4 regions of the Paenibacillus sp. FSL H8-0332 genome follow, and region 4 is predicted to be linked to each of the others. Evidence: predicted binding sites of a transcription regulator. Region 4 holds the regulator's gene; each other region holds the start of a gene.
The links. The regulator LexA, encoded in region 4, represses DNA repair genes until DNA is damaged. The targets are predictions, from matches to a motif close to CGAACATATGTTCG.
Positions count from the first base shown of each region.

Region 1 (4,310 bases), 1.5 Mb from region 4:
GCAGCTCCATGCCCGGGCCAAAATCCAGCTCCAGCCCGACCGGCTCGAAGCTCCCGCGCCGCGAATGCTCCCCGAGGATGACTGAAGCACGGCCGACAATATTCTTCAGCTTGCGCGAGATATAGCCGTAGCGCTTGCTGCTCATCAGAATCTCTCCCTGTAACAGCGGAGACAGCTTGTCCACGGTCTTCCCCGCCTCCGTGCGGCATTCATCCGCAGTCATGCTGCCCCAGCTGCGGCCTTGCTCCTGCAGCCGCTTCGCCATTTCACTGAGGGCCGCATGGAAGAGCTGCCCGATATCCGGGGCCTGGAGCTTGTAGAGCTGGCGCTCCTTCAGCCTCAGCCCATAGGAAGCGAAATGGGAGAAGGAGCAGGCGACAAACCGCTCCATCCGGGACACGCTGCCGCGCAGCGTGGAGCCGCCATACAGCCGCAGACTGGTCTCCTTCTTCAGCCGGATGCCTTCATTGCGGTAGAACAGCGAGCCGAGCAACCGCTCCAGCTTCAGCTTCATGGACAGATCCGCATGGCGGTATTCCGCTGCCTGTTCATCCGCAGACTTGTCTGCGCCCTGCTCCGCCGCAAACCAGTTATAGACCTCCCACCACATGCCGGATATCTCTGCCCCTTGACGCCACTGGCGGAGCTGAAGCAGCAGCATGCGGAGCGTCTGCTCAGGATGGCCGATGAAGTCCATATGGACAGCGTCGTCATCATTGCCGCTCTGCGGGAAGCCGGAGAGGAATTGTTCATCTAACTGCTGCGGGAACATTCCCTGCAGCTGGCGGATGACCTCCGAAGGCTGCAGCGCCTTCCCCTCATCGTCAGCTACGGCATAGCTGATCCACAGCTTCCTGCTGGCCGTCGTAAGCGCATTATAGATCAGGAAGCGTTCATCCAGCAGCTTCCGGGAGGAGCCCGGCGCAAGCTCCATACCGGACTTCTCCAGCAGGAGGCGTTCCCCTTCGGAAAGAATGCCGTCTTCCTTGAACTGCGCCGGAACCACTCCTTCGTTGAAACCGAGCAGGAAGGCGTACTTCACCCCCGACACCCGGGTACGGTCCATCGTACCTACCAGCACCTGGTCAAGTGCGGGCGGGACGAGCCCCATCTTAAGCTCCGCCAGCCCGGTCTCCAGCACCCCGGCGAACAGGCTGAATTCTATCCGTTCCTTGCCCATCATCTCGGCAATCTGGTCCAGCAGACCCAGAACAGCGCCCCAGAGCTGGCTATGCTCCCGGGCGGCTTCCGGACGTCCCTGCTTCAGAGACTCCGCTCCCATCCCTTCAAGCTTGCGTGCCGCTTCCGTATCCTCCAGCAGCAGATATACCGCCTTGCACAGTTCCAGGCCGCTGCGGCTGGCTTTGATTCTCTGCTCAAATGCCTGCAGCGGTTCCGCAACCGCCTTCCGGCAGGCCTCCATTCTTGCCAGCATTGCTTCATCTACAGCTTCACTGCCCTCCAGCGAGAGGCGCGGAATGCCCTTCCAGGAGCGCCCATTCGTCCAGCGGGAGCCGTGAATGCCGCAGGCCAGCACGTAATTCTCCAGCTCATCCATATGGGCGCGGGTAATGCTTCTGTCCAGCGGCAGCAGCAGCTCGGTCTTCACGCAGCGGAACACATCTTCATAACGCCAGCGGCGGCGGACGACATCCAGGGCGGAGCGGATGAATTCCACCAGCGGATGATGCAGCTCACTGAGCTTCTGGTCCAGGAAGAACGGAACGCCGAAGTCCTGAAATAACGGGGCGATCAGCGGCTCATAATCGGCCATATTGCGCATGAATACCGCCATTTCCCCATATTTGGCTCCCGATTCTCTGGCCAGGGCCTGCATCTCGCGCAGCACGCCCTCTACCTCGGTGCGGCGTGAAGCCGCAGCCCGGATGCTGATGGCTTCCTTCACCTGTTCAGCCGGCCCTGCCCAGGAATGCCGGCGCTGTAATCCGCGCTCCAGATGCGCGAGTACGGGAGCGTCCTTGAACCTTGGCAGGACGGGCGGAGCCAGCAGCTCATCCCACACGGTAAGTCCCAGCTCCTCTGCTAATCCCCGCAGCTTAATGTAAGTAACCGCCGCCGGATGGAACAGCTCCAGCTCATGCGGGGCAAGGCCCGGCGGATAGATCCGGTCCAGTGTGAGCGCAATGGTCATTGTGTCCGCGTACTGCATGAGCTCACGCAAGACGATGAATTCCTGGTTGCTGAAGCCGTGGAAGCCGTCCACCCAGATCTCGGCGCCGCGGATATAGGCAGAGTCCGCGATATGCTCAGCCAGTTCGGCCAGTCTGTCCTCTTCATCTATATAGAGCTGTGACATCTCCTGGTCCAGCTCGCTGAAGACGAGATGCAGATCATCCAGCTTCCCGGCCAGAATAGGGCTGCCCAGCGTGGCATCCCGCATTCTGCCGATCTGCTCCTCCAGGTCTCCGGCTCCAAGACAGCAGCGCTTAAGCTCCGTGTGCAGACTGCTGAGCCGCTCCACAAATCCCGGACGGTCCGAGGAAGCGCCGAACAGCTTCAGCTCCTCCTTGCGCTTGCTGATAATCTTGTAGATCAGCATTTTCTTGCCTTCTTCACTGATAGGCAGACTCGCGCTGCCGCCGGTCTCCTGCTTCACTCGGTAAGCAAGACGCGAGAAGCTGAGCGTCTGGGCGCGCAGACTTCCCTTCACGCCGCCCGCCGCCAGTAGTCCCCGTTCCGCTCCGAACGATCCCTGCTCGGGAACAAGTATAATGATCGGGGCCCCCAGCGGCTCTGCCTTCAGCCTGGAGGATACCCGCTCCCATATTGTAGTCGTCTTGCCGCTGCCCGAGCGGCCGATGATGAAGTTAACCGTCATTTCAGCAGACTCCTTCCGTTGAACCCTGGCACTCTATGCGACACCAGAATCTATGAAACTTCTCGTCTCAATAGTATAGCATACCTCCAACACACGCTCCAGAACGTACGTTTGCCATTGTTTGCAAATACACCAAGTGGAAACAGCTGTGCCGTCCTTTTAAAGGACGGTACCGTTTCGGCGAGAAATAGAAGGATAATGTATAGTGTGAAACATATACATTATATTTAAATAAAAGACTCTCCCGGAGCCGTGGAAACGGCGGACGGAAAAGTCTGAATAAACTCATGTGAATTACAACTAAACAGCTAATAGGTTAGGCATTAGATGTTTTAGTTGTACAAAATGCAATAAAGCACAAGACCCTTATTACTTCCGCTCCGTCCAGCCCAGGGTGTCCGGGCCGATTACAATTGTGCCGATCGCATCTCCGTATACATAGGACAGCTCGACCCGCCGCCGCTCCGCATCCACCACGCAGGTGCTCACGTGCAGCGGACCGCTGCCGTCTGCCGCATCGCCGGGCAGGCACAGCGTCAGAATTCCAGCCTTTCCGGCCCAAGCCGCCCGGCCCTCTACTACCGGAATCTCCGATTTGGAGCCGTAGACCTCCGATACCCAGCCCTGCTCCTTACTCACCGTGAACTGTTCATCCTTCAGGCCGCTGGTCATCCAGCTCATATTCAGCTTCACTGTAGAGCCGGGATAGACCACGGTTGCTGTAGGCTGTGCGGCTCCGTCTTCAACTTCGGGTTCTCCGGCTCCGGTCACAGCCTCTCCAGCCGCTCCGGCTTCGGAAGACAGCTCCAGCACCGCCTCCGGGTGCAGATGGAACCGCTGCTCCAGCTCATGCGCGCCATCCCCCTCCAGCCAGTCCGCAATCAGCAGCAGCGGCACCTCCACGCCCAGCAGCACCCATCGCCGGTGCATTACCGGAAGGGGGAGACGGGTGTATCCGTCATGTGCGGCATCAACGAAGTGATAACGGCTGTTGCTCTCCCAGCGGAAGGTGCAGGCCTTAGCCACAGGCTCCCCCCATTGCTGGGTAGAGATATAAGGCGTCTGATCCAACCCGTCTATGGTGATGGTGTTGTGCGCGCGTGTGCTTTTGAAATAACGGCGCCATTCCCCTTCCTCGTAGGTGTACCTCCCGGTATCGGTGAAGAGCAATTGCCCGTTCCACATCCACTCCAGATTCAGCGCATCGGCATGGCCGTGTGCTCCGCCCATCTCTGCGGCATCGAAGAACAGATACTGCTGCCGGTCCCGCATCACATAATACCCGGTCTGCACAAAAGCCACGCTGGTCGCCGAAGGCGCAGACTCCGCCTGAAGCTGCACACACCGCTCATACGCCTCAGCTCCCAGCAGCCAGAGGCATTCTGCATTGCCCGTGCCGCGTCCAACCAGCGCATCATCCTTCAGAATAGCCCCCAGCAGCGTCAGCCGCTGCCGGCCGCTGCTGATCCAG
Region 1 covers NZ_CP150145.1:5,332,590-5,336,899, forward strand. The annotation lists gene addB (helicase-exonuclease AddAB subunit AddB) at 1-2,839, opposite strand, end outside; gene NST43_RS23050 (alginate lyase family protein) at 3,209-4,310, opposite strand, start outside.
Region 1: addB (helicase-exonuclease AddAB subunit AddB) is a predicted target of LexA. The motif match lies at 2,940-2,953, and genes of this name have one in related genera.

Region 2 (4,310 bases), 1.4 Mb from region 4:
CCTTGTAATCCCCCTCGAAAATATCCGCCGCCAGCACATCCACTCGGCCGCTGCCCGGATAATACTTCGCCGGCTCCTGACTCCACTGGTTCTTGGCATTCGGACTCCATACCCACAGCAGATTGTGCAGCTTATGATAGACGGTGTACCGCTCGAACATGATCTCCCAGAGGGTCACGAAGGAGGACTTCTGCCCCCACCAGAACCAGCCGCCGTTCATCTCATGGTACGGTCTCCAGAGTACGGGGACACCGGCGTCATTGAGCTTTTTCAGGAAAACAGCTACCTTATCCAGCTCGGCAATCATTGCCGTATACTCTGGCGTTCCCGGTGTGATGTACTTGCTGAAATTAGCTTCGCTGAGGCTCATGGAGACATTCGTCCAAGCCGGAGCCGTTCCCGGCAGGTTAGCATGATAGGTCATCGCTACGATGCCCCCGGCCTTGTGCCAGCGGATCGCACTGTCCGTTACTCCCTGCCGCTGACTGCTGATGAGCTTCTCCGTCTGATTGCCGATCGGCCCCATCTCATAACCGTGTAGTCCGGCATAGCTTCCAGCCGTATTCTTCAGCTTGTTGTTGATATCATCCGGGCTCTCCAGGTAATCATGCTGACCGCTGATCATTCCCTGGCCCTGCAGCCAGTACAGCGTCTCCAGCAGCTTCCGTGCGGGCGCCCCCAGCTCCGCGTCAGCGGGAGACATCTGTATTTTGCGAAAAGCCGCTTGCCACTGCACATCACCAATCAGCCGTGAGGCCGAATCCAGCAGGTCCCTGAGGTTACGCTGTTCCACATTTTCCACCATCCTTTTCTTGTGTTTGTACATATTATGACGAATCGTGGAACTTCAGCACGGCAAATGCACAGAATTCGGACTGTCACAATCCGGTATTCTTACGCTATACTATTCTGGGCACAGGCATTATACCCATACCCACTTACAAAGGAGCAGATATGAAAGCCAAAAAGTCCATCATCAGTCTCATTATTATTGCCCTGATCAGTCTGTCCGCCTACCTGCTGGAGGAGAACGGGCAATGGCTGCCGCAGACCCCTTCTGGTCATACTTCAGAGGTCGTGAAGCTGAAGTTCCCGGCAGACCGCTACCCGGAGACCGCAAAGCACATCCAGAAGGCCATCCGCAAGGGAGAGTCAGCCGTCTGCACCATCAACCGCAAGGAAGCGGAGGAGAACCGCAAGGCGTCTCTGAAGGGAGTCCCCACCAAGAAAGGCTATGACCGGGACGAATGGCCCATGGCCATGTGTGCAGAAGGCGGAGCCGGGGCACATATTGAGTACATAACACCCAGTGATAACCGCGGAGCGGGAAGCTGGGTCGGCAATCAGCTGGAGGCGTTCGCAGACGGTACGCGTGTGGAGTTTATTTTCAGATAAGCCGGCATGTGGGGGATGTTGTTCAATTTCACTGCGATAAAGCGTAGAATGAAATGGGATAATATAACTTAGATGGAGAGCCGGAAGTGTTCTATATCTGTTATCGGGGCAAACGGCTGTACGGCCCAATGTCCGAAGCTGAAGCCTTACAGGAATGGTTCGCGCTTGCAGGAACAATCAAGGAGCTCTATATCATTGAAACCGATTCAGCTACAGGCAGAATCAAACGCCAGATCGGGCCAACGGTCCGTGCTCATAAGAAGAAAAAGAAATAGCCCTATCCGGCACAGGCCGGACAGGGCTACACTAGCTATAGGCTGTTTCTAGAACAAACAGGCTTTTGTGATGATAACCAGCAGAATGAACAGTACCAGAATTGCACCCGTCGAAGTCCAAGGGCTTGCTACCGGAAGGATTGGAGGTCCCTGATTCACTCCACCTACGTTATTTCCACAACCGCAACCATACTCTGCTCCCATAATTAATTCCTCCTCTTGAATATTGAATACAGCACAGAATATGTGGAAATCCGCTCTGTTGCATGGGCCAATCGGCAAAGATATACCATTCACCTAACGGACAGGCGTCTAGGGGTCGATATAGAGTATGAAGCAATAGCTTCAAAACAAATGGAGGGAGGAATGCCGGATGGATATAGCTGCACTATCCGTAGTGATGAGCCAGTCATCCTTACAGCAGGCCGCAGGGCTGCAGGTGATGAGCCTTGCCAAAGAGCAGGCGCAGAGCAGTGCCCAGGATATGGTTCAGATGCTGAGTCAGGCCACGCACCCCACCTTGGGAAAAACACTTGATATTCGGGCGTAATTCCTTTATGCTTACATACATAGGAACACCCGTTCCATATTTCAGCCGGTGAAGAGTGCGCGCTGAACTGCTGCTTAGCCCTTACGGGCTTTTCTTTTGGCCAATAACACGAACATACGATCTTATATATGAGGTGATTTATTATGCAAGGCTATTATCAGATGACCGCATTAGAGAAATGGACAGAGGATCTATACCAGCGTATTGGTGTCAGCAAGCCGTCCGACATTTCCATTGATTACATAGCGAAGCGGCTCAATATCTGGGTACACTATCTCGATGTCCGCAGCAAGGCGATTGAGGCTACAGCCGGAATGTACAGCATGTTCATAGACAACCGTCTCCCTCCCGAGCTGCAGCGGCTGGAATTCCTACACGAGCTGTGTCATCTGCTGCGGCATGCCGGCAAGTCCACGCTTATGCCCGGAGTGTTCACGCAGGCGCAGAGAGATGAATCCGACCGGTTCATTCTGTATGCCTCCATGCCCTATGTCATGATCTCCGCCAATACGCTGCCCGAACTCCGTGAAGATGCCATTGCCGAGCTGGCTGTAGCATTTCAGGTGCCAATCCCCCTCGCGCTCCAGCGGATCGACCAGATCCAGCGGCGTATTTTCCAGGGGCAATTAATGGCTGTTATGGAACGTAACGAAGACAGAAATATAATCCACAGACATATTCGCTAAGCGCTGCGGGGATAATACAGACTATAGATCAGAACAAGAGATTCTACTGTAAAGGGGAGCAAGATCAACGTGGAAGCCCTGAAAGTCATTCAATTATTGCTGACTCATCCTGAATACAGCGTGGATGCCGTTCATCCTGAAATTCCGGATTTTGTGGGTATCGAGACGATTGAAGTGGACCACGTAACCCAGACCTTCTCCATCCTGCTCCAAGAGCCTAAGGAATACGGCTGAGAGCAGGATTCTACAGTATAACAATTACATAGAACAGCCCCGCTAACACGAACCGGTACAGCGCGAACCATTCCAGGCGCAGCCGCTTAATCAGCTTGATGAACGTGACTACTGCAATCATGGCTACGAGGAAGGACGTCACGAACCCGATCAGCATCAGGGTCAGCGTATCTGAACTGAGTAGATCCCTGCTGTCATAGAGGTCCAGGAGGCTTGCTCCGAACATCACCGGCACGGAGATCAGGAAGGTGAAGTCCGCAGCGGCTTTCTGGCTGGTCCCCAGCAGCAGACCGCCTGAGATCGTCGAACCGGATCTTGAGAACCCGGGCCACAGCGCCAGACACTGGAACAGCCCGATGCCGAAGGCTTGGGTATAATTAAGACCGTCTACCGTCTCTGACGTTACGGATCTCCTGCTGCGTGCAGCGAAGATCATCAATAGGCCACCGGCGATCAGACCAATGAGGACCGGCTTAGGGCCGAATAGCTGGCTCTTGATCGTGTCTTTGAAGAGCAGATACACCACCAGTGCCGGAACCATAGCCAGGATCATATGGATGGCATTCAGTCCCTTGCTCTTGGAGAAATCCAGCTTCAGCATATTTATCCCGATGTTCACATACTTTTTCCAATACAGCAGCAATACGGCCATTACCGCACCCAGCTGAATTACGATTTTGAAGGTAACCGCAGCCTCCCCCTCGAACTCCAGCAAATCCCCTGCCAGGATAAGGTGCCCGGTAGACGAGACCGGTAAGAATTCAGTCAACCCTTCAATAATCCCTAATATAATTGCTTTGATAGCTTCTGTCATTGGTGAATAGCCCCTTTCGGAAGTGAATCAATATATTTCCAGTATAAGAGGCGGAGACGGAATTCCCCATCGAATGAGCTAACAATATGGATGTTGATGTGACATAAGTGTCACGTGGGACTGGAGTCTCTTTAGTTAGTGGTTTGAGGGGCGTTCCTGTGATTTACGTGATAACCATGATAACCCCCACTCTATGATCAGGCCAAAGGCTAACCAGGAGACAAAATGAATCCCATACAGAATGAACTGGAACGCTTGCTCATTCTCCATAGAATAATGCAGTGTTGTTAGTTCAGGGTTAAAGATTAGGAGCAATGGACTGGTCAGGAACAGCAATAAGTTCTTGTCGTCTTCTC
Region 2 covers NZ_CP150145.1:5,177,843-5,182,152, forward strand. The annotation lists gene NST43_RS22295 (glycosyl hydrolase) at 1-793, opposite strand, end outside; gene NST43_RS22300 (NucA/NucB deoxyribonuclease domain-containing protein) at 955-1,395, shown strand; gene NST43_RS22305 (hypothetical protein) at 1,482-1,670, shown strand; gene NST43_RS22310 (YjfB family protein) at 2,044-2,220, shown strand; gene NST43_RS22315 (ImmA/IrrE family metallo-endopeptidase) at 2,364-2,906, shown strand; gene NST43_RS22320 (hypothetical protein) at 2,976-3,140, shown strand; gene NST43_RS22325 (undecaprenyl-diphosphate phosphatase) at 3,151-3,954, opposite strand; gene NST43_RS22330 (hypothetical protein) at 4,090-4,310, opposite strand, start outside.
Region 2: NST43_RS22315 (ImmA/IrrE family metallo-endopeptidase) is a predicted target of LexA. The motif match lies at 2,330-2,343, and genes of this name have one in related genera.

Region 3 (4,310 bases), 140 kb from region 4:
CAACAAGAACCGCCTGCTGGAGGCAATCCGGATTGCACAGAGCCGTGCGGATGTTATATTATTCACCGGCGGTATCGGTCCGACTGAGGATGATCTGACGAAGGATGCGCTGGCCGCAGCACTTGGCCGGGCCCTGCACATCGACCAGCTGGCCATGGACCATGTGCAGCGCTTCTTCGATGACCGCAAGATTGTAATGACCGAGAATAACCGCAAGCAGGCGCTTATCATTGAAGGAACGACCCCTCTGTCCAATGATACCGGCCTTGCGGTTGGGATTGCTTTTGCAGATGAAGACAAATATTATATCGTACTGCCCGGCCCGCCCCGGGAGATGAAGCCGATGTTCACCGATAAGGCTAAGCCGTGGCTGCAGCAGCATGCACTTACGAATGAAATGCCGCTCTACTCGAAGATGCTGAAGTTCGCGGGAATTGGCGAATCGCTGCTGGAGGACAAGCTGATTGATCTGATCCGCAGCCAGACCGATCCTACGATTGCCCCGTATGCCAAGGAAGGCGAAGTGACCGTGCGCATCTCCACCAAGGCGCCGTCCGAGCGGGAGGCTATGGTCAAGCTTGATCTACTTGAGAAGACGATTGCTGACATTCTGCCGGAGAATCTGTATGCCAACATCGATGTGCCGCTGGAGCAGTTGATTGTGGACTGGATGGCGGATGCAGGACTCACTCTGAGTGCTGCCGAGAGCTGTACGGGCGGTCTGCTCATGGAGAGCATTACGAATATTCCGGGCAGCGCCTCCATGTTTGCCGGGGGGATCGTGTGTTATTCCAATGATATTAAGAAAAAACTGCTCAATGTGCCCTCCGCTATGCTTGAAGGCCCGGATGCCCCGGGAGCGGTGAGCCGCGAGGTTGCGGAGGTGCTGGCTGAGCAGGTGCGTATGATCGGTGACACGGACTTCGGCTTATCGGTTACCGGTGTAGCGGGACCGGGATATTCCGAGCGCAAGCCAGTAGGTCTTGTGTTCGTAGGACTGGCTGAGCGGGGCTGCAAGACAGAGGTATATGAGCTGAATCTGAAGGGTACCCGTGACAACATCCGCCTGCGCACCGTCAAGGCGCTGCTGTACCGCCTGTGGCGCCGGCTGGAAGAACGCAAGGTTGCCACTCCGCTGGAAGGCTCGGCCTTGCAATAACTGTTCAGGGCGGTATATAATTTGTGTATGCGGAAGAACCGTGGCTTGAGCAATCATGCTGCGGTTTTTTGTTTTATATTAGGTATAACAAATTATCCTATGGTTGTTCCTATTCATGTGATGAGCAGAAGAGAAGTACCTGCAAAAGTCTTGCATCCGGAAGGAGGCCTGTGTCTTACAATATAAGGGAGTATTATCCCTGGGAGTAAAAAAAACGAATGTATGTTCGAAAAAAGACTTGGCAAGACCTTCAAAACACGTTATTATAATACTATAAACAGTGAAGGAAGTGGTCTGATTGTCAGATCGTCGTGCAGCGCTTGATATGGCGCTTCGTCAAATAGAAAAACAATTCGGTAAAGGTTCGGTAATGAAACTGGGAGAATCCACTCACATGAAAGTGGAAGTTGTACCTAGCGGATCTTTGGCACTTGATATTGCACTAGGTATTGGCGGACTTCCCAAAGGACGTATTATTGAAGTATATGGACCGGAATCTTCCGGTAAGACGACGGTTGCACTTCATGCGATCGCTGAAGTACAGAAGCAGGGTGGACAAGCTGCCTTCATCGATGCTGAGCATGCGCTTGATCCTAAGTATGCCAAGGCGCTTGGCGTTAACATTGATGAACTGTTGCTGTCCCAGCCTGATACTGGTGAACAGGCCTTGGAAATCGCTGAAGCGCTTGTACGCAGCGGAGCAGTTGACATCATTGTAGTTGACTCTGTAGCGGCACTGGTACCGAAGGCAGAAATTGAAGGCGACATGGGTGATTCCCACGTAGGCTTGCAGGCCCGTCTGATGTCCCAGGCACTACGCAAGCTGTCTGGTGCCATCAACAAATCCAACACGATTGCGATCTTCATTAACCAGCTTCGTGAGAAGATCGGCGTAATGTTCGGTAACCCTGAGACCACTCCGGGTGGACGCGCTCTGAAATTTTACTCCTCCGTCCGTCTGGATGTGCGCCGGGTAGAGGGTATCAAGATGGGTAACGATGTCGTGGGTAACCGTACGAAGATCAAGGTTGTGAAGAACAAGGTAGCGCCTCCGTTCAAGCAAGCGGATGTAGATATCATGTACGGTGAAGGAATCTCCAGAGAGGGTAGCCTTATAGATATCGGTACGGAAATGGATATCGTCAACAAGAGCGGCGCCTGGTATTCCTATGAAGGCGAACGTCTGGGCCAAGGACGGGAGAATTCCAAGCAGTTCCTGAAGGAACATCAGGATATTGCCCTGCTGATCGAGAACAAGATTCGTGAGGCCAGCAATCTGACGACTCTGGTAGCGGCGCCAACCGAAGCGGTTGTGGCTGCGGAGCAAGAGGAAGAAGAGAAGCTGTTGCTTGAGATCGAGTAATTTAACTCCTCATAATAATTAAATAATGAAGACAAGATGGATAGGCGCCCTGTGTAGGATATGACAGGGTGCCTTTTCGCAAGTGATCAAAATACAACAGCGGCCGGAAGTCCAAATGTTCACCGCAGCGACGACCAGGCTTCTGTTCAAATCTTCAATGCGTTTTATATTATTTCTAGCTTAACGAGGTGATTGACAGGATGGTTATACAATTGGATGCGGAATTCGAAGAACAGGATGAGCAGCAGGTGCTGGCGGATTTCCCGGCAGATCAAGAGCTGGAAATTACACGGGTAGAGCGGCTCAAGAAGTCGAATTATCGTTATCTGATCCATTTCGGAGACTACAACATGACTGTTCATGAAGATGTCATGATTAAATACCGGATGATTACGGGGAGTACTTTTGTGAAGGCTGATCTGGAGGATATCGTTGCCGCAGACGAGCGACAGCGGGCGTATGTGGAGGGGCTTAGGTATCTGGAGCGTAAGCCCAGAACCGCACAGGAGATGGCCCGCCGTTTAAGGGAGAAGGAAATAGGGGAGACTGTTATTGCCGAAGTTCTGCTCCGGCTACAGGAGGAACGTCTGCTGGATGACCCCTTGTACGCCAAGCAGTGGGCGGAGCAGCGGATGAAAAACCAGCGTAAGGGCAAGATGTGGATCCGGCAGGAGCTGCGGGAGAAGGGGATTGAGAAGTCCCTGATTGCAGAAGCACTGGATGAGATCACACCCGAGCAGGAGCTTGAGAGCGCGCTGCAGACCGGACGGAAGAAATGGAATACGCTCCGGGGAGATTTGAACGACAAACGCCGGAAGACAGGGGCGTTCCTCATGCGCCGGGGATTCTCAGGTGAAATGGTGCGTCAGGTGCTTGGGATTTTGCGGGATGAACAGGATTCTGAGGGGGAAGAAGAGGAGTTTTACTTCCCGGATTGATTCTCTTGACTTTAATGCGGTTATCGACTCTCTTGACAAGGTCTTTTTATAAATAATAAAATATAACATGAATCGGCATAAACTAAGAATCCTTTTTCCTTCCCAAAAAGCAGACTCTTATGTTCCGGTTCGCGTACAACTCATATGAAATGTAATCGCCGGATAAGGCGGGCAATGTGCATGTGCAGCATGTGCAGTATGGCAATCGGTGTATTACCGGTTTTTTGTATGGTGATGAACGGATAGTTTAACAACTGCACAAATACCCAAGGGAAGAACCTTGGAGGATGTCAACGAGGAGGTGAACAGATGGAAACATTGATCTGGGTCATTGTCGTTCTCGTTGTAGCTGCAGCATTCTTTGGATTCGGTTATTTTATTCGTAAATCCCTTGCAGAAGCTAAAATTTCAAGCGCAGAGAAAGAAGCCGTAGTCATCGTGGAGAACGCGAAGAAAGAGGCGGAGGCGCTGAAGAAGGAAACGGTACTCGAAGCTAAGGACGAAGTTCATAGAATCCGTACCGAAGCTGAGAAAGAAACTCGTGAACGTCGGAATGAAATCCAACGGCAAGAGAGACGTTTGCTGCAAAAGGAAGAATCGCTGGATAAAAAAATGGAATCGCTTGAACGAAAAGAAGAACAAGTAGCTAACAAAGAGAAACGAATTGATGAAACCCAACAGCAAATTGATGTTATTTACAAGAATCAGGTTACTGAACTGGAACGTATCTCCAATCTGAGCATCGATGATGCCAGAAGTATCATTCTCAGCAATGTAGAACAGGAAGTTCGCCATGAAACTGCTCAGATGATCAAGGAAATCGAACAGCAGGCCAAGGAAGAAGCGGACA
Region 3 covers NZ_CP150145.1:3,933,541-3,937,850, reverse strand. The annotation lists gene NST43_RS17010 (competence/damage-inducible protein A) at 1-1,159, shown strand, start outside; gene recA (recombinase RecA) at 1,458-2,522, shown strand; gene NST43_RS17000 (RecX family transcriptional regulator) at 2,723-3,460, shown strand; gene rny (ribonuclease Y) at 3,770-4,310, shown strand, end outside.
Region 3: recA (recombinase RecA) is a predicted target of LexA. The motif match lies at 1,375-1,388, and genes of this name have one in related genera.

Region 4 (4,310 bases):
AAGAAATATATTGGATTGTTCAAAATCCTTTTTATCAAGCTGTAAATATGGTTTACATATTGTTCCATAACCCGGTATAATTAAATAGATTGTTGCGGAATCTTTATATCATGGTTGTGGAACAAGGAGGAACGAAGTTGAATACGGCTTATAAAGTACTGTCCAGTGATGCTGATCTATTCGCTGCCGCACTGGCACAGGTACAGGTCTACGTCGTTCAGCTGGTTGATGGCAAACCGCATGTGATTGCTGATTATGCCGGACCTGTACAGAAATGGACACCGGAGTACATAGTGCTGGCCGGAATGACTTATAGACGCGATGAATTTGAATTCCGGGTACGATTGAACAAGAAGTGAGCAGATTCGCTGCCCGCTAACCGCTGCTCCTAACATTACTGCCGAATCACACAATCTTCTACGGTACATTCAGCATCTCTTATACTATCCAAGTGTAAAAGAGGTGTTAAGATGACCCAAAGAGAACGCAACAGAATCCGCAGAGCCATTAATGTGCTGCTTACCCAGAGAGCGATCCTGCTGGAGCGGCTTGAAGAAATCAATGAGAATCTGCGCAGTGTGCCTAGAGGTTCGCGGGCCAGAAGAGAGCTATTGGCGGCCAGAGCCTCCATCCGTGAAGCCATTCGCCTGAATACAGCTGCCATTCGCTTGTTACGGAGTGTGCTGCTGTAATCTGTATCCGCCCTGGTGGCTGAGATGATGCGTACAAGACACCCCTTCGGGGGTGTTTTTGTCGTGAGATCCGGGAGCAGCAGGTTGCAGCTGCGGTCTATTCTCTAATCGTAACACGCGTGCCGATAGGTACGGTGGCGGCCAGAGCCAGAACATCTGCGTTATACATACGGATACAGCCGTGAGAGACCATGTGGCCGATGGAGGACGGGTCGTTGGTTCCGTGTATGCCGTAATGCGGCTTGGACAGACCCATCCAAAAGGCACCGAACGGGCCGCCCGGATTGGGCTGCTTGTTAATGATGGTGTACTCGCCTACTGGCGAGACGGTTAACATTTTGCCGATGCCGACAGGGAAGCCTCTGGTGACAACGTCATTATCCAGCAGGTACAGCATACGCTGTGACAGATCGATGATAATTCGATAATTGGGCATACAGATCAGCACTCCTTTAATATCAGGATATGTGCGGAGCCGTACAGCGGTTCACAGAAAAAGTGGCAAAAAAGCCGTATGCGAACAAATGTTTGCATACGGCTTTTTTGCCACTACGCTAAGTGAAATAAACAGAAAACAGGCTGCTTCGCATGGTGCGGAGCAGCCTGTTCTGAAGCGGGGAGTAGATTAGTGGATATCGCGGAATAATCCGATGACCCGTCCCAAAATCGTAACGCGGTTAAGGCGAAGAGGCTCGTACGCCGGATTCTCCGGCTGCAGCCTGATATGATCCCGTTCCTTGTAGAAGGTCTTAACAGTTGCTTCATCTTCTTCGGTCATCGCTACAACAATATCGCCGTTGTCGGCAGTCTGCTGCTGGCGCACGATGACATAATCCCCGTTCATAATTCCGGCATCCACCATACTGTCACCAAGGACAGATAGCATAAATACCTTGTTATCGCCTACATAATGAGCAGGCAATGGGAAGTAATCCTCAATATTCTCTGTAGCTGTAATAGGAACACCAGCTGTAACCTTACCCACTACCGGGATGCGGGTGACGGTCTGGACGAATTGATGCACATTCTCTGAATCTTCCTGCCCGAGTAACTCAATGGCACGCGGTTTCGTAGGGTCGCGCCGGATCAGGCCCTTCTTCTCAAGCCGGTCCAAGTGACCATGCACGGTAGAGCTGGAGGCCAGGCCGACAGCCTCGCCAATCTCGCGGACGGACGGAGGATAACCCTTGCTGCGGACTTCATTACGTATAAATTCCAGGATCGCCAGCTGACGACTAGAAATCTTTGACATCGGAATCAACCCCATATACTATGTTTGGGAAAATTATAACATAGAACTTCCGTTCGTACAAACATAAGTTCTAAAATGAGGAAAATAAGAGAGTGAAAATAAAGAGAACAAACGTTCCGAAAAAACTATTGATCGAAACACATGTTCGTGTTATATTATTTTCGAAAGCAAGAACATGTGTTTGGAGGATGATGATCATGTTAAAGTATAGTACATACAACAGCATCTATAATAATGAGGATATCAAGGTGTCCGCTCCCGGTAATCCAACTGCTCATAATTATGTAACCAAGATCAAGGATGCGATTCTTCATAGTCTCGCTGCGCTATCATCACTATTCCGTCAGGTCAGCCTGATGAAGATGGTTCTGGTGCTGATGCTTGTTATTTCGGGATTCACTGTGGTGGGGAATGTTTTTGCCGGTTCGGTCTCTTCCATGAAGCCAGATAAGCGGATCGTAGTCGAACGAGGGGATACCTTATGGAGCCTTGCGTTAAGTAACAAGCCTGAGGACATGAAGACAGCCGTATATATAGAAGGAATAATGAAGACGAATCATTTGGAGAACAGCGTCATTAAGGCCGGAGATATTCTGATTTTACCTTTATACTGAAGGAATGAAGCAGACTAATGATCGACTCAAAGAGCTTTCAGGGGGTAGACCTTGACAAGCTCTTTTTCTCATGGCAAAGTTAAAATGAATTTAGAGGGAGGGAAACGTATTGAATATTGACGAATTGGTCGCACGCATCAATGAACTGGCACGCAAAGCTAAGAACGGCGGCCTGAATGAAGAGGAATTGGCCGAACGTGCCAAGCTCCGTGAGATTTACCTGGGGAATATCCGCAGCAACTTTCGGGCCCAGCTTAATACCATCGAAATTGTGGACAATCCGGAGCATGAAGAAGGCAATAACGGACTTAAGCATTAGCCTGTTGCCTTTTCATAGATAATACAGGATGACTAGGGGGAACTCACATGGCCCGTTCTTGGGAAAGAATGGTTCAACGCAACACAAAGCAAATTAACCAGCAAAGAAAGAAGCAGGGGAAGGATTCCATTTATGCTTCCAGCACGAAGGCTACCGCAAAAAGCATCGATATTTTCAAAGGCCGGAATATTATATTCCCCGTTGTATTGATGCTGCTTGGCATCATGTTCTGGGTGGTCGGCTCGATTGATGAAGCAAAAGGAAGCGGGATTCTGGCCAACTGGCTGGGTGTAGTGCTGTATTTCCTGCTCGCTGCGCTGCTGTTCTTCCGCCGTCCGTTCCTTAAGGTTGAACGTGCGCGTATTTCTACTATTAAATACAACCGCGAACGCTTCCTGCCTGCGGCGGATATTGAGAAGATCACCTTATCGCGCAGTGTAGTTACTATTAAGTATAAGGGCAAGCGCAAGCAGTGGATTTTCTCCAAGCTGATTAACCGTTATGACACCGCTGCAATGGGTGAACGTCTGGAGCAATTCGCCAAGAACAACAACATTGAAGTCGTGCACGAATAGGAAGACAGACCAGGATATAGGGAGTGGGAGAACAAATGCCGATTACCGCCGTACTATTTGACCTTGACGACACACTGCTGTGGGATGACCGTAGCGTGGAAGAAGCCTTCCGCTGCGCTTCTGAGGCTGCCGGAGATTCCGTTGATCCGCAGGAGCTGGAAGCTGCTGTGCGCAGGGAAGCCCGTGCACTCTATGAATCCTATGAGACGTATCCATTCACGAAGCTGATCGGTATTAATCCGTATGAAGCGCTGTGGGCGAACTTCACTGCCGGTGAACAGCCAGAATTCCGTCAACTGGAACAGCTTGCCCCCGTCTACCGTACCGAATCCTGGCGCCGCGGCCTGGCCTCGCTCGGAGTTGAGGATGAAGCGCTGGCTGCCCGGCTGGCCGACAAGTTCGCCGCTGAGCGCCGCAGCCGTCCCTATATCTATGAAGAGACCCTTCAGGTGCTGGACGAGCTGCGTGGTAAGGTGAAGCTGCTGCTGCTGACGAACGGCTGCCCGGCACTTCAGCAGGAGAAGCTGGATGGTGTACCGGAGCTTACCCCGTATTTTGACCATATTGTGATTTCGGGAAGCTTCGGCAAAGGCAAGCCGGACAAAGGAATCTTCGAGCATGCGCTCGGCCTGCTGGATATTGCTCCGGAGCAAGGTGTAATGGTTGGCGATAAGCTTACTACGGATATTCTTGGTGGCTTATCTGCCGGTCTGACCACGGTCTGGATCAACCGCAATGCGAAAGCCTCCGACCCGGAGATTATTCCGGATTACCAGATCGGCCATCTTTCAGAGCTTCTGCCGCTGGTAGACTCCCTATAATTGAAACATCTGTGTTTTTAAAATTGTAAAAGGTCAA
Region 4 covers NZ_CP150145.1:3,789,937-3,794,246, reverse strand. The annotation lists gene NST43_RS16370 (DUF4359 domain-containing protein) at 1-45, shown strand, start outside; gene NST43_RS16365 (hypothetical protein) at 138-359, shown strand; gene NST43_RS16360 (hypothetical protein) at 471-692, shown strand; gene NST43_RS16355 (L,D-transpeptidase) at 790-1,128, opposite strand; gene lexA (transcriptional repressor LexA) at 1,318-1,944, opposite strand; gene NST43_RS16345 (LysM peptidoglycan-binding domain-containing protein) at 2,142-2,558, shown strand; gene NST43_RS16340 (DUF896 domain-containing protein) at 2,668-2,877, shown strand; gene NST43_RS16335 (hypothetical protein) at 2,925-3,452, shown strand; gene NST43_RS16330 (HAD family hydrolase) at 3,488-4,273, shown strand.